Linked DNA regions of Breoghania sp. L-A4. The protein of the gene in region 1 interacts with the protein of each later gene in a pairwise test. Links are inferred from orthologs where the notes say so. Each region holds a gene or a part of one and is shown on either strand. Other genes may lie near its edges.

The links. Proteins that work in one complex are often made in the same cells at the same time.
Region 2: the proteins of recO (region 1) and recR interact in binary tests that used the Escherichia coli proteins (3 or more experiments, as listed by UniProt). The link is inferred for Breoghania sp. L-A4 from one-to-one orthologs.
Region 3: the proteins of recO (region 1) and D1F64_RS11385 interact in binary tests that used the Escherichia coli proteins (3 or more experiments, as listed by UniProt). The link is inferred for Breoghania sp. L-A4 from one-to-one orthologs.

Annotation. Positions count from the first base shown.
Region 1 is NZ_CP031841.1:2,024,260-2,031,759, forward strand. What follows is about bases 2,450-5,334. They hold recO (DNA repair protein RecO), read right to left. Parts: upstream 4,325-5,334; coding sequence 3,575-4,324; downstream 2,450-3,574. Other genes in these bases: parC (DNA topoisomerase IV subunit A), read right to left, coding at 2,450-3,296; D1F64_RS09405 (autotransporter domain-containing protein), read right to left, coding at 4,656-5,334. In the rest of the region: D1F64_RS09390 (hypothetical protein), read left to right, coding at 1-929; more of parC, read right to left, coding at 1,047-2,449; more of D1F64_RS09405, read right to left, coding at 5,335-5,411; D1F64_RS09410 (hypothetical protein), read left to right, coding at 5,963-6,187; D1F64_RS09415 (hypothetical protein), read right to left, coding at 6,387-7,500. UniProt on the Escherichia coli protein: Involved in DNA repair and RecF pathway recombination.
Region 2 is NZ_CP031841.1:369,632-372,412, forward strand. It holds recR (recombination mediator RecR), read right to left. Parts: upstream 1,805-2,781; coding sequence 1,196-1,804; downstream 1-1,195. Other genes in the region: D1F64_RS01765 (ABC transporter ATP-binding protein), read left to right, coding at 1-1,166; D1F64_RS01775 (YbaB/EbfC family nucleoid-associated protein), read right to left, coding at 1,830-2,150; D1F64_RS01780 (DNA polymerase III subunit gamma/tau), read right to left, coding at 2,296-2,781. UniProt on the Escherichia coli protein: May play a role in DNA repair. It seems to be involved in an RecBC-independent recombinational process of DNA repair. It may act with RecF and RecO.
Region 3 is NZ_CP031841.1:2,475,595-2,478,540, reverse strand. It holds D1F64_RS11385 (single-stranded DNA-binding protein), read right to left. Parts: upstream 1,778-2,946; coding sequence 1,223-1,777; downstream 1-1,222. Other genes in the region: D1F64_RS11380 (SapC family protein), read right to left, coding at 1,987-2,769; D1F64_RS11390 (DUF2306 domain-containing protein), read right to left, coding at 459-857; D1F64_RS11395 (cation diffusion facilitator family transporter), read left to right, coding at 1-448. UniProt on the Escherichia coli protein: Plays an important role in DNA replication, recombination and repair. Binds to ssDNA and to an array of partner proteins to recruit them to their sites of action during DNA metabolism. Acts as a sliding platform that migrates on DNA via reptation.

The DNA of each region.
Region 1 (7,500 bases):
CGTCGGCCAGCCGAAGGGAGATCGAGGAAGACAAAAAACAGGTCCACCGGTTTCTGGTCCAACCTTTCACGGAAGAACACCGGAAGCTGAAACCGGATTCCAAGATGCCGGTCCTGTGGGTGAACGATGCCGAGACCTTCGACCGGATGGAATATTACGTCAGCGCGACGGGGCTATCCGGCAAGCATGGCCATGTGGAATTCATCAAGGTCTATCCCCCGGTCAAGGTGGACAGACGGGCTTTCAGGGCGTCCGAGAAACGGGCCGAGACGGAAAGCCCGGATCTGACGCCGTTTATCTTTCCCAGGGACCAAGACGCCGCAAAGGAGCTGAAACTCTATAAAGAACGCGGAATGCGACCGGGAATTCACATCGTATCCGTCTGTTACGGCGCATGGCGGGTGCCACGCTCTGAATGGTCCAAGGTACCGGGGCTAGAGGATTGGGTTACTGATCTACCGAAAGACGGGCGCGCTTACCTGATTGCAAGTGAGTTTTGGCTGAAGTTCGATGCAGCCATTCGGTATCTCGGTGCGCGCAATGTGCCTTCTCTGCTGCCGGTCGGATATGCGCCGGCGGATGAAGTGGCGAAGGTAGGCCGCTTCGCAACCTACGACACGATCCATCCTGTGATCTCGACCGACAAGGGCCGGTTTGTCGATCTGGAAAGACCCGGCTCCTTTGGCTGCAACTATGACGTCTTGTATCCCGGACGCAGTCAATCTTTTTGGTCAAACAAGACCTATTCCAAGGATGAGTCTAAGGGCGCAAGTTTCACTGTCGATTGGGACGGGGGGATGCTTTGGGCTGCGTTCTCTAAACAAGTGCCAGTTTATGTCCGCGAGTTGGATGAATTCATTGTATTTATGAGTCTTTTGGCCGGACCGTCAACGCTCGATGAGCCTGTTGTGAAGGGATGGAAGGAATGACCACGCAAATTGCAGATTATGCCGTCGTGGTCGGATTTCGCCTGCTCAAGCGCTCCCCCGCATCGCGGCGATGAGCGGTTTCCTGCGCCGATGCGATAGTTGCCGCGAAAGCCTGCCCTACAGCGTGTTGGTGCCGAATTTGTTCGAGCGCGGGAAACCCTGCGGCGGCAGGCGGCCGGCCTGGGCGCGGTCGCCGCGCCAGTCGGCAAGCTCTTCCATCGAGCGGGTGAAGCTGCGGCCCGAGGAATCCATCCAGCTCAACCCGTCCTCGGCCTTGAACACCACCGCGTCCGAAATCCCGCCGTCCTTGTAGCGCTGCAGACGCACGCCGCGTCCGCGCGACATCTCCGCCACCTGCTCGAGCGGGAAGATCAGCAGCTTGCGGTTGGCGCCGATCACCGCGATGTGGTCGCCGTCCGCCGGCACGCAGAGCGTGGCTTCCGCCGGCATGCCGACGTTGAGCACCTGCTTGCCCTTGCGGGTGTTGGCGATCACGTCGGCCTCCGGCACGATGAAGCCGCGCGCGTCCGTGGAGGCGACCAGCAGCTTGCGGCCTGGCTTGTGCACGAAGACGGCGACGATGTCCTGGTCCTGGTCCATGTCGACCATCAGGCGGATCGGCTCGCCGTTGCCGCGCCCGCCGGGCAGGCGGTCGGCGCCGAGCGTGTAGAACCGTCCGCCGGTGGAAAACACCAGCAGCTTGTCGGTGGTCTCCGCATGGAAGGCCATCTTCAGCTTGTCGCCCTGCTTGAAGGCCAGCGTCGAGGTGTCCTGGATATGGCCCTTCAGGGCCCGGATCCAGCCCTTGTCCGAGACGACGACGGTGACCGGCTCGCGCTCGATCATCGCCTGCTGGATGTCGTCGAGATCGTGCTCCACCGCCTCGCCGAAGCCGGTGCGGCGCTTGCCCAGCGGCGTTTTGGGACCATAGGCCTTGCGCAGGTCCTTGATCTCGCCGGAGACCTTGCCCCACAGCAGATCGTCCGAGGCGATCAGCGCCTTCAGCTCGTCGCGCTCAAGGCTGAGCTTGTCGTGCTCACCCTGGATCTCGATCTCTTCCAGCTTGCGCAAGGAGCGCAGCCGCATGTTGAGGATGGCTTCCGCCTGCACGTCGGAGAGCTTGAAGGCCTTGATCAGCTCGGCCTTCGGCTCATCCTCGTAGCGGATGATGCGGATCACCTCGTCGAGGTTGAGGTAGGCGATCAGATAGCCTTCCAGGACCTCCAGCCGGTGCTCGATCTGCTTGAGCCGGAAGGTCGAGCGCCGGACGAGCACCTCCTTGCGGTGCTCGAGCCATTCGGCGAGCACGTCCTTGAGGCTCATGACCGTGGGCACCTGTCCCTTGGACAGCACGTTCATATTGAGCGAAAAGCGGTTTTCCAGATCCGTCAGCTTGAACAGCGACGCCATCAGCATTTCCGGATCGACGTTGCGCGAGCGCGGCTCCAGCACCACGCGCACGTCCTCCGCCGACTCGTCGCGGATGTCGGCCAGCAGCGGCAGCCGCTTGGCGATCAAGAGCTCGGCGATCTTCTCGATCAGCTTGGCCTTCTGCACCTGGTAGGGGATCTCGGTGACCACCACCACCCAGGTGCCGCGGCCGGTGTCCTCTTTCTCCCAGCGCGCGCGGACTCGGAAGCCGCCGCGGCCCGTGCGATAGGATTCCAGGATCGCCGCGGGCTCTTCCACCAGGATGCCGCCGGTGGGGAAATCCGGGCCGCGCACGAATTCGACCAGCTTGTCGACATCGGTGTTGGGATGCTTGATCAGGTGCAGCGAGGCGTCGCAGAGCTCGACGATGTTGTGCGGCGGGATCGAGGTGGCCATGCCCACGGCGATACCGGCGGAGCCATTGGCGAGCAGGTTGGGAAACCCGCCCGGCAGCACGATCGGCTCCTTGTCGAGCCCATCGTAGGTCTCGCGGAAATCGATCGCATCCTCGTCGATGCCGTCCAGCAGCCGCTTGGCGACGTCGGTGAGCCTTGCTTCCGTGTAGCGCATGGCGGCGGCGTTATCGCCGTCGATGTTGCCGAAGTTGCCCTGGCCATCCACCAGCGGGTAGCGCTGGGCGAATTCCTGCGCCAGCCGCACCAGCGCGTCGTAGATCGACTGGTCGCCGTGCGGATGGAACTTACCCATCACGTCGCCGACGACGCGGGCGCATTTCTTGAAGCCCTGGCCGGGATCCAGCTTGAGCAACCGCATGGCGTAAAGCAGCCGCCGGTGCACCGGTTTCATGCCGTCGCGCACGTCCGGCAGCGCCCGGTGCATGATGGTCGACAGCGCATAGGCAAGGTAGCGCTCTTCCAGCGCATCGCGCAGGTTGACGCTCTCAATGCCTCCCGGCGGAATCAGCTCTTTTCCCATGCTCTCTGGCTAGCGTGATTGGCGGAAACCTGCAAGGCGGGAGAGTGCGGAGGGGGCGGAAAACCGGGGTTGAATTCGAATATCCGGCGCGAATGTCAGACCGGACGCACCAGCAGAGCTTTGGGAGCATGGCGACGACCCTCATACCCCTCGGTCGTCATCCTCGGCCTTGTGCCGAGGACCCATGTTTTCAAAGGCTTATGGGTGGTCGGGACAAGCCCGACCATGACGAAGGAGGGCTTCTTCAGCTTTGTCGGCAGATTGAGAATATTGTTCCGCTATCCAGTCTCCGCTCGCACTCTCCTGCACGCTTCGACAAACCCCTCCCTTGCCGCCGGCCATATGATCCCGCGCGGCGCGAAAACGTGGCGGTCGAGAAAGAAACCCGTCAACCTGAAGGCATCGCGCAGGTCGTCGGCGTCCGCGCTGGGCGGCGCGTTGGCGCCCTCGCGGTGGCTGAGAAAGCCCGGCAGCGGCAGCAGTTTCGTCGCGTAAGGCGCGCCCGCCTCGCGTGAGACGGCGCGACCGGATTTCGGCGACACCCAGATCAGGTCCCGCGTTGCGCCGGTCGCCGCGCATTGGCTCAAATCCAGCCCAAATCCCAATTCCGTAAGCATTTCCAGCTCGAACCGCGCCATCAGGGCGGCTGCGACAGCCGGCGTGTCCATATGATCGAGCACGATGCTCAAGGCATCATAGAGGGTCGCATGCGCGTCGCGCTCGGGCAGCAGCCGCAGCAGCCCCGCCAGATGCTGCACGCCATGAATGCCCACGGCGCTTTCCATCAGCGCGGCCGCGCGGGATTTCACCGGCTCGACGGAGAAATGCCCCAGATGGTCGGTCAGCCGCGCGCGCCAGGTGACATGCACGGCGTTGCCCGGCTGCAGCATGGGCTGCAGCCTGCGCGAGCGCCCGCCGCGCACCAGTCCCAGATGCCGGCCGCGCTCAAGCGTCATCACCTCGAGGATGACGCTCGTCTCCCCGTGTTTGCGGGTGCCCAGAATGATCGCTTCGCCGGTCCATTCCATGCCGCGAGACTAGCAGATTCCGGGCGCGGCGAGGGGGTGAATGGAGGGAAACCGACGCGCTTCAGAGCGTTTCCTTGTCAAATGGAATCAATTCTGTTGGTCCAAACCGGTTCGATCCGCGAGGAAACGGGCGAACGGCGTAGCCCATGCTACGGCGGAGGCCGTTGACGCGGCGGACGGCCGGTTTCGACCAACCCTTTGGGCGGGATGAATTTTCCCGATTATCGGCGAGGCCCGTCTCGGCTATATCCGCGATATGCCCTTCGCCAATCCTCTTGATCCTCGACAAAATTCATCTCCGCAGAATGGTTCCATTTGACAAGGAAGCGCTCTAGAAGCGCGCCGAGAAACCGGCCTTCACGCCGTGATCCTGGGCTCGGGCGCCCAGTTCCCCCTGGTAGCTGATATCGAGCCTGGCGTTGTCGCCAAGGCCGAGTTTCAGACCGGCTTCGATCAGCGCCGTATCGCGATCGATCGGTGCGCCCGTGATCGTGAAGGCGTCGCCGCCGGCAAACCGCATGGTGGAGCCGGCCGAGACGTCGCCGATGGCGTGACGCCAGCCGAGCGTGCCGGCGAGCGAGGCGGTGAGGGTGCCCGTGGCCGCGAACTGCCGTTCGGCGCGCGCGCCCAGCGTCGTGACGCCGAGCGTTTGCGACGCGGAGGATACGGTCAGCGCCGCGGCCCCGCCGCTCTCGGAAAATCCGTCGTTGTGCTGGTGAACCAGCGCGAGGCCCGCGAAGGGTTCGAACCGGGCGAATGCGGTGTCGAGCGTATAGCCCGCTTCGCCGAAGACTTGCGCCGTGGCGGCTGCGTAGTCGGCGGTGAGCGTGTCGGTGAAGGAGCCGATGGTGACGGAGCGCGTCGTGGAAACATCGTGCCAGGCGTAGGTCGCGCCCGTCCGCAGCCCGATTGGACCGAACTGCCGGCCGGCGTAGGCGCCCAGATGATAGCTGTCGGCGTTTCCGCTCGAACGCACGCCGTCGGCGGAGAAACTGCTGTGGCCGTAGCCGGCGAGAAGACCCACGCGCCAGCCGTCCTGAACCTCCGCGTCCGCGCCGAACAGGAAGCCGCCGCTGCTGTGATCCATCCGCGCCGCATTGCCGTCGCCGGCCGTCCGCCCCAGTTGCCGAAAGCCTGCCCCAGGCGATGGCGCCGCCATCGGGTCCCGGAACGCCGCCTTCTCCATGGAAGGCGATCTGCGGCATCTCCGAAGCGCCGAGGCCGGAGAACGCGCCCCGGATGCGATCGCCGATGGCGTCGCGGCCAAACCGGCTCCCGGTCAGCAACAGGCCGTTGGCGGAGGCGTGGATCTCGCCCGACAGGGCGTCATAGGCAGCCTGCGCCTCGGCAGTGGTGCCGAGCGCCAGGACAGCATCGAAGACACTGCCATTGCCTACACTATCCAGTCCCGCGGCCGTCGCCGCCTGGTTGCGTGTCGCGGCCACGCTGGCGAAGCTTGCTGTCTGTGCCAGCGTCAGCTGCACGTCATTGGCGTTGTAGGTGAGCGACGGCGTCAGGAAGAGGGAGGCGAAGGTGACGGCATCGAAGGTCCCTGTCACGCCGCCGGTGGCCGTCAGGATCGTATAGGGGGTGGCCACGGCGTAGCCCGGATAGGGGATCACGGAGACGGTGCCGCCATTGATCGTCGCGGCTCCGGTCGCCGCGATCAGGTCGGAGTTGCCACCACTGTCGATCTCCACCTCATATGTCGAGCCCGGGTCGAATACCACAGTGCCGGTCACGTTCATCGTGCCGATGGAATTGCCGGGCGCGACTGTCGCGCCGGAACTGGCTGCGATCGACCCGACGGTTCCGTTGCCGCCGAAGCGTCCGCCATTGCCGACGGTGATCGCCCCGCCGTAGGCCGTGTTCATCGACAGCGTGCCGCCGAGAATCGATGTCGTGCCGGTAAAAGCCGACAGATCGCCAGTCAGGCTGGTCGTGCCGGAATAGTGCTCAAGGGCACCGGAACCGGTCAAGCGCTCGTCGAATTCGTAGTCGGTATCGGTGTGGTTGAAGACGAGCTTGGCGGTGCCGATGTCAAACGCCAGGGTTCCGGCGTTCAGGGTGCCGGCCGCCACGGCCGTGTCGCCGGCGGCGGCCCGATGTTGATCGTTGCGGTCGCCCCATCCGTCAGAGTGAGCGTCACGGTGCCGGATCCGCCGCCGACGTCGACCGTGCCGCCATCGGCAATCGTCAGGACGCCGGTGCCAAGACTTCCGATCTCCAGCCCCGAGGTGCTGGTAAAGCGCGAGTGCGCGCCGGTCACCACGACCGCGCCGGTGCCGGTTCCGTAATGACCGATAAATCCGAAATCGGTGTTCACGGCTCCACCGGCTGAAATCGCCAGCGTGCCATTGCCCGCGGCACCGACGTCGAGAAACCCGCCGGTGGTCCAAGTCGAACTCGTGCCGGTGATCGTAACCGCACCTTTGCTGCCGACCTGCATACCGACAAATCCGTTGTCATCAGTCGTGATTTTGCCACCATCGGCAATGCGCAGCGCGCCCGTACCTGACCGGCCAACGATTAAGAACTCATTGGTCCATGTCGAGCCCGCATCGGTGATGCTGGCCGTGCCAACGCCGGCGCCGCCATTCCCCAGAGACGCGGCGGCGCTCGTCACCGCGCCACCCTCCGACACCGTCAGCGTGCCGGTGCCGTCGCCGCCGACATGAAGATCTCCCGAATTCGTCCAGTGGCTGTCCGTGCCGGACACCTCGATCGCGGCCGTGGTGCCTGACGCCTTGCCAACGTATCCGCTCGCGTTCGACAGGCTCGCCCCGCCCGTGAGCTTCAGCGTGCCGCCGTCCGCGGTTGTATCGCCGTTGACGGCGACGCTTCCTGTCAGCGCCGTGCTCCCGGATTGATGATTGAGCGTGCTCGCGCCCGCGCCCGCCGTGACATCAGCCCCGAACACATAATCGGTATCGGTGTGATTGAAGACGATCGCTCCACTGCCCGCGCCGAAGGCAATCGTGCCGGCATCGAGCGTTCCGGCCGCAACCGCCGCCGCGCCCGCCGCCGCGCCGATATTGAGCGTGCCGGTCGATCCGGTCTCCTTGGCGATGGTGACCGTGCCGCCGGCGCTGACCTTGCCGCCATCGGCAATCGTCAGCGTGCCTGTGCCGTATTGACCGATGTCGATGTCGTTGGTGTTGGTCCATGTCGCGCCA
Region 2 (2,781 bases), 1.7 Mb from region 1 along the record:
ATCAGCTTTCCGGCGGCCAGCGCCAGCGCGTGATGATCGCCATGGCGCTTGCGAATGAACCGGACCTGTTGATCGCCGATGAGCCGACCACCGCGCTCGACGTGACCGTGCAGGCGCAGATCCTGAAGCTGCTGAAGGATCTGCAGGGCGAACGCGGCATGGCCATGCTGTTCATCACCCATGACCTCGGGATCGTGCGCAAGACCGCCGACCGGGTTTGCGTGATGACCGACGGCGAGATCGTTGAACAAGGACCGGTCGAGGGGATTTTCACCAATCCGCAGCACGCCTACACGCGTCATCTGCTGGCGGCGGAACCGAAGGGCACACCGCCGAAACGCGACATGGAGCGCCCCATCGTCGTGGAGGCGGACGATCTGAAGGTCTGGTTCCCGGTCAAGCGCGGCTTCCTGCGCCGCACCGTCGATCACATCAAGGCGGTGGACGGCATCGACGTGCGGGTGCGCGAGGGCCAAACGCTGGGTGTGGTGGGCGAGAGCGGCTCGGGCAAGACCACGCTCGGGCTGGCGATCCTGCGGATGATTTCCTCAAAAGGTCGCATCGCGTTTTTCGGCAAGGACATCCAGGAGAAATCCTGGCGCGACATGCGGCCGCTGCGCCGCGACATGCAGGTGGTCTTCCAAGATCCCTTCGGCTCGTTGAGCCCACGCATGTCGATCGCCGAGATCGTCGCCGAAGGCCTGGGCATCCACATGCCGCATCTGTCAAAGCAGGAGCGCGACCGCAAGGTCGCCGCCGCGCTGGACGAGGTCGGCATTGATCCCGCGACCATGCACCGCTATCCGCATGAATTCTCCGGCGGCCAGCGTCAGCGCATCTCGGTGGCTCGGGCCATGGTTCTGGAGCCGAAATTCGTCATGCTCGACGAGCCGACCTCGGCGCTGGACATGAGCGTGCAGGCGCAGGTGGTCGATCTGCTGCGCGACCTGCAGAAGAAGCACGACCTGGCCTATCTGTTCATCAGCCACGATCTGAAGGTGGTGCGCGCGCTCGCCAACGACGTGATCGTCATGCGCCAGGGCAAGGTGGTGGAATCCGGCACGTCGGACAGGATTTTCGACGCGCCGCGGACCGACTACACCAAGGCGCTGATGGCCGCGGCCTTCCGCCTCGAGGCCGTGGGCGAAGGCCTGGTCAGCGAATAGCTCCGGTCAACGCCATCAGGCTGCGGTTATCAGAACGGGGTTCTGGAGCGGATGGCGGCGCTGAGCGTTCCTTCGTCGAGGTAGTCCAATTCGCCGCCGACCGGCACGCCATGCGCAAGCCGGGAAATCTTCGCACCGAGGCCAGCGAGCTGGTCTGTGACGTAATGCGCGGTCGTCTGGCCCTCCATGGTGGCGTTCACCGCCAGGATCACTTCGTCCACGCCGCCGGCCTTTACCCGCGCCACCAGCGCGTCGATTGTCAGATCCTCCGGCCCGATGCCGTCGAGCGGCGACAGGGTGCCGCCGAGCACATGATAGCGCGCGTTGATCGCGGCTGCGCGTTCCAGCGCCCACAGATCCGAAACATCCTCCACGACGACAATCGTGCGCGCGTCGCGGCGCGGATCGGCACAGACGGTGCAAGGATCGCTGGTGTCGATGTTGCCGCATGTTGCGCAGACGCCGACGCTTTGAACGGCCACGCCCATGGCTTCGGCCAGCGGCACCAGCAACTGTTCCTTCTTCTGGATCAGCTGCAGCGCCGCGCGGCGCGCCGAGCGTGGCCCCAGCCCCGGAAGCTTGGCCAGCAACTGGATCAGCCGCTCGATCTCCGGTCCTGTGACCCTGCGCGTGCTCATGGAATGTCCCGGCGCGAAGGGCGGATCAAAACGGCAGCTTCATGCCTGCGGGCAGACCGAGACCGCTCATCATCTCCTGGGTCTTTTCGGCCATCGCGGCCTCCGCCTTGGCCTTGGCGTCATTGTGCGCGGCGATGATCAGATCCTCGAGGATCTCGACTTCGTCGGCCTTGGCGAGCGAGGGGTCGATCTTCAGGCTCTGCATGGTGCCCTTGCCGTTCAGCGTGACGACGACCATGCCGCCGCCGGAGGCGCCAGTGACCTCGATGGCCGCGACCTCCTCCTGAAGCGAGCCCATCTGCTCTTGCATCTGCTTGGCCTGCTTCATCATCTTCATGAAATCCATCGGGGCGCCTCGTTGGATCTGTCCGGGTCGCGGCCTGGCACGCGCCGGAGGGTGGGTGGAACACGCAGCCGGATATGGGCGCGTTTGCGTTGAAATCCAGAGTCCGCGCCGGGAAGAGGCGATGCGGCTCCGCGGCTTTCTGATATCAGTCGTCGTCGTCCGTCTCGTCGTCGGGAGACGCATCAAGAACATCTGTGTCTTCGCCCTCGAGAACCCGCACATCGACGATTTCCGAGCCGGGAAAGGCGTCGAGCACGGCGGAGACGGCCGGATTGGCGCGGGCGTCGGTGACAAGCTGCGCCTGATCGGCCTCGCGGCGCTCATGGATCGTCTGCGCGCCGGGTTCGGCGCGGCTGACGGCGACAAGCCAGCGTTGTCCGGTCCAGTCGCTCAGCTTGCGGCCGAGCACGCCCGCGAGATCAGCGGCCGCGCCCTTGTCGATGGCGATGTCGAGCCGGCCCGGCTGGATGGCGATCAGCCGGATTTGCCGCTCTATGGCGAATTTCAAGGAGATGTCGCGGTTTTGCGCCGCCAGCGCGGCCACGTCTTCCAGCGTGCCGATGGTGAGCGTGGTCTCGGACGGGACGTCGCTGAGCGCAGGCTCGGGTGGGGATTGCGCTGTCTGAGGCTC
Region 3 (2,946 bases), 450 kb from region 1 along the record:
GGTCGCTGCCTTCATCGGCCTGGCGGCGGCGCAGATTCTCGGCCTGCCCTGGCTCGACGGCGCGGCCTCCGTCGTCATCGGCATCATCCTCGGCGGCACGGCGATCTTCCTCGCCTATGAGACCAAGGGGCTGCTGCTGGGCGAATCCGCCTCGCCGGAGCTGGTGGCGAACATCCGCGCGCTGGTGGCCGAGACACCGAATGTCGACGCGCTGAACGAGCTGCGCACCATGCACATGGGACCGGACGACGTGCTGCTGGCGGTGTCGCTGGATTTCAAGAACGACATCTCCGTCGGCCAGGTCGAGGACGCGATCTACAAGCTGGAACAGACCATCAAGGCGCGTTTTCCGATGGTCCGCCGCCTGTTTATCGAGGTGCAGAACCGCAAGCACCATGAGGAAATGGTGCGCCAGGAGACGGATGCAGCCGCGACAGAGGCGCACTGACGCCGACGGCTCAGCCGCCGAAGACCACCTGATGCAGGATCCTGCCCGGCAGGAAGGTGAACAGCCCCGCCACGACCAGCGCGCCGACGAACAGCCCCGTCATGGCGCGGCGATGCGCCTGGATCCGGTTGCCGCGCGCCGCGAACACCGCAAACGGCAGTTGCACCAGCACATAGACCGCCAGCAGATGGATCGGGCTCCAGGGTCCCACCAGGCGGATCTCGTGGATGAAGAACGACGAACCGGCGAGCCCCGCCATCAGCGCCACCCAGATCCAGCCGGAGCGCCGGTGCGTGCCGTCACCCTTGGCGCGGGCGAACTGCAGCAATCCGAGCGCAAAGGCCGCAAACGCGGCATAGGCATGAAGCTGGATGATCAAGGGCGCGGAAAACAGAGGGGCGAGGCTCATCGGCCGATGGTGCTCCATTGCGAAAAGGCGGCCTGAACGGAGCCGGGCCGCGCAAGCATACCGCGCAAGGCGCTTCCTCTCAGACACCGCGCAACGCCGGTCACAGGAACCATTCTTTGCAACCGGTGGGACAAGCCCGCCTCCACCGCGCACCCGCCCTTGCAGGGAGTGGGGACCGATAGAGCAAGCCGCCGATGCTTCGAGACGCCGTCTGAGACGGCTCCTCAGCATGACGTTGTCCGTGTTGATATTTTTCGTGAGATCGCCACGCACTCAACGTCACCCTGAGGAGGCCGCGCGTGCGGCTGTCTCGAAGGGTCGGCGGCATCATGCCAACGGCCGAAAATATCCAACCCAACATTCGCTCAGAACGGGATTTCGTCGTCCATGTCGTCGACCGGGCCGCTGCGCTGGCCGCCCGGAGCACTCTGGCCACCCTGGCCGCCCTGACCGCCGCCATACTGGCCGCCCTGGTTCATCGGCGCGGACTGGCCGAAGTCGCCGCCGCCCTGACTGCCCTGGCCGACCCGTCCGCCGGAGCTGTAATCACCGCCGCCCTCACCCTGGGCGCGCCCGTCAAGCATGGTCAGCGTCGAGTTGAAGCCCTGCAGCACAACTTCCGTGGAATATTTGTCCTGGCCGCTCTGGTCCTGCCATTTGCGGGTCTGCAGCTGGCCCTCGAGATAGACCTTCGAACCCTTGCGCAGATACTGCTCGGCGACCTTGCACAGGCCCTCGTTGAAGATCACCACACGATGCCACTCGGTGCGCTCGCGGCGCTCACCGGTGTTCTTGTCGCGCCAGCTGTCCGAGGTGGCGACACTCAGATTGGCGATCGGACGGCCATCCTGTGTGCGGCGGATTTCCGGATCGGCGCCCAGATTGCCGACCAGAATGACCTTGTTTACGCTGCCAGCCATGTCTGAACTCCCGTCTCAAATCTTTGGGCGACCCTAACGCTTTTGCGGCGCGAACATCGCAAAACCATCCGGTTTTCCACAATAGGCTCCACAATACCGCAAGCCGCCACCGCGCCGCAGGATCAAAACGCGGACATGTTCGCATTTTGTTCCCATCAATGCAAGCAGCGCCTTAGCCGCCCCTTCCGCCGCAACACGGGCGCGGAGGCCTATTCCGCCATGGCGACGAGATCCGGCCAGACCTGCGTCGAGAGAAGCTGGCAATAGATGCCGGCCATCAGACCGTCGTTGCGCAGGCCGAGATAGGCCTCATCGGGCAGTTCCTGCAGGCGGCGCTCGTCGATGACGAAATAATCGGCGATGCGGACGGTTTCACCGTCCTTCAGGGTGAATTGCGCCTGGTTGGAAACCAGCAGGTCCAGCTCCTTGAGCCGGGCGACGAACGTGTCCGTGGCCCCGGCCTGGCGCTGGAAGGTGGCGCAGAACTCCAGCGCCTTTTCCGTCTGCTCGCTCGGCTTGCCGTCGACGAACAGCGGGACCTCACCACCGTCGCGCAACCGCGGGCACGCACTGTCAATGCAGAGCGCGAAATTGTCGCCGCTGTTCTCGCGCACCAGAATATAGGGGTAGCGGCGCACATAACCCGGCACATAGGTGGACGGTTTCCAGCGCCCGTCCGCGCCGACGAACAGATTCTGCTGCTGGCGCAGCCCCACCATCGCCACCGGCTGCGGCACATCGCGCCCAACGAAAACAATGGGATAGGTCCGGCAGGCGGCGGGGAACTCCGCCAGCGTGATGGGGATCGCCTGGGTCGCGGCGGCGAAGCTCATGTCATCGCTGCTATCCAGCCCCAGCGCGCCGTGCCGGTCCGGGTTCAGCGCTTCGGGCGCGGAGTAGAACAGCGGCATCATCGCCCCGCCCTGCGCGGCAGCCGCGGCGCTGCCCGCGCCATTGCCCTCAGCCGGCGTTTCGACGGGATCATCGGTCATAAGCGGTCCCTTGAGACAGGTCTTTCATGGCGGCACTATTGCAAAGATCCAAAGGGATTAGAACAAAAAGGCGCACTCGCCCACAGACTCTTTGCCCGTGTATCAGGCGATCCGGCGGCCCGGACAGGCTTGGCAGGCGGCACGACGCCGCCACGCAATCAGGACAAGCAGCCGGCG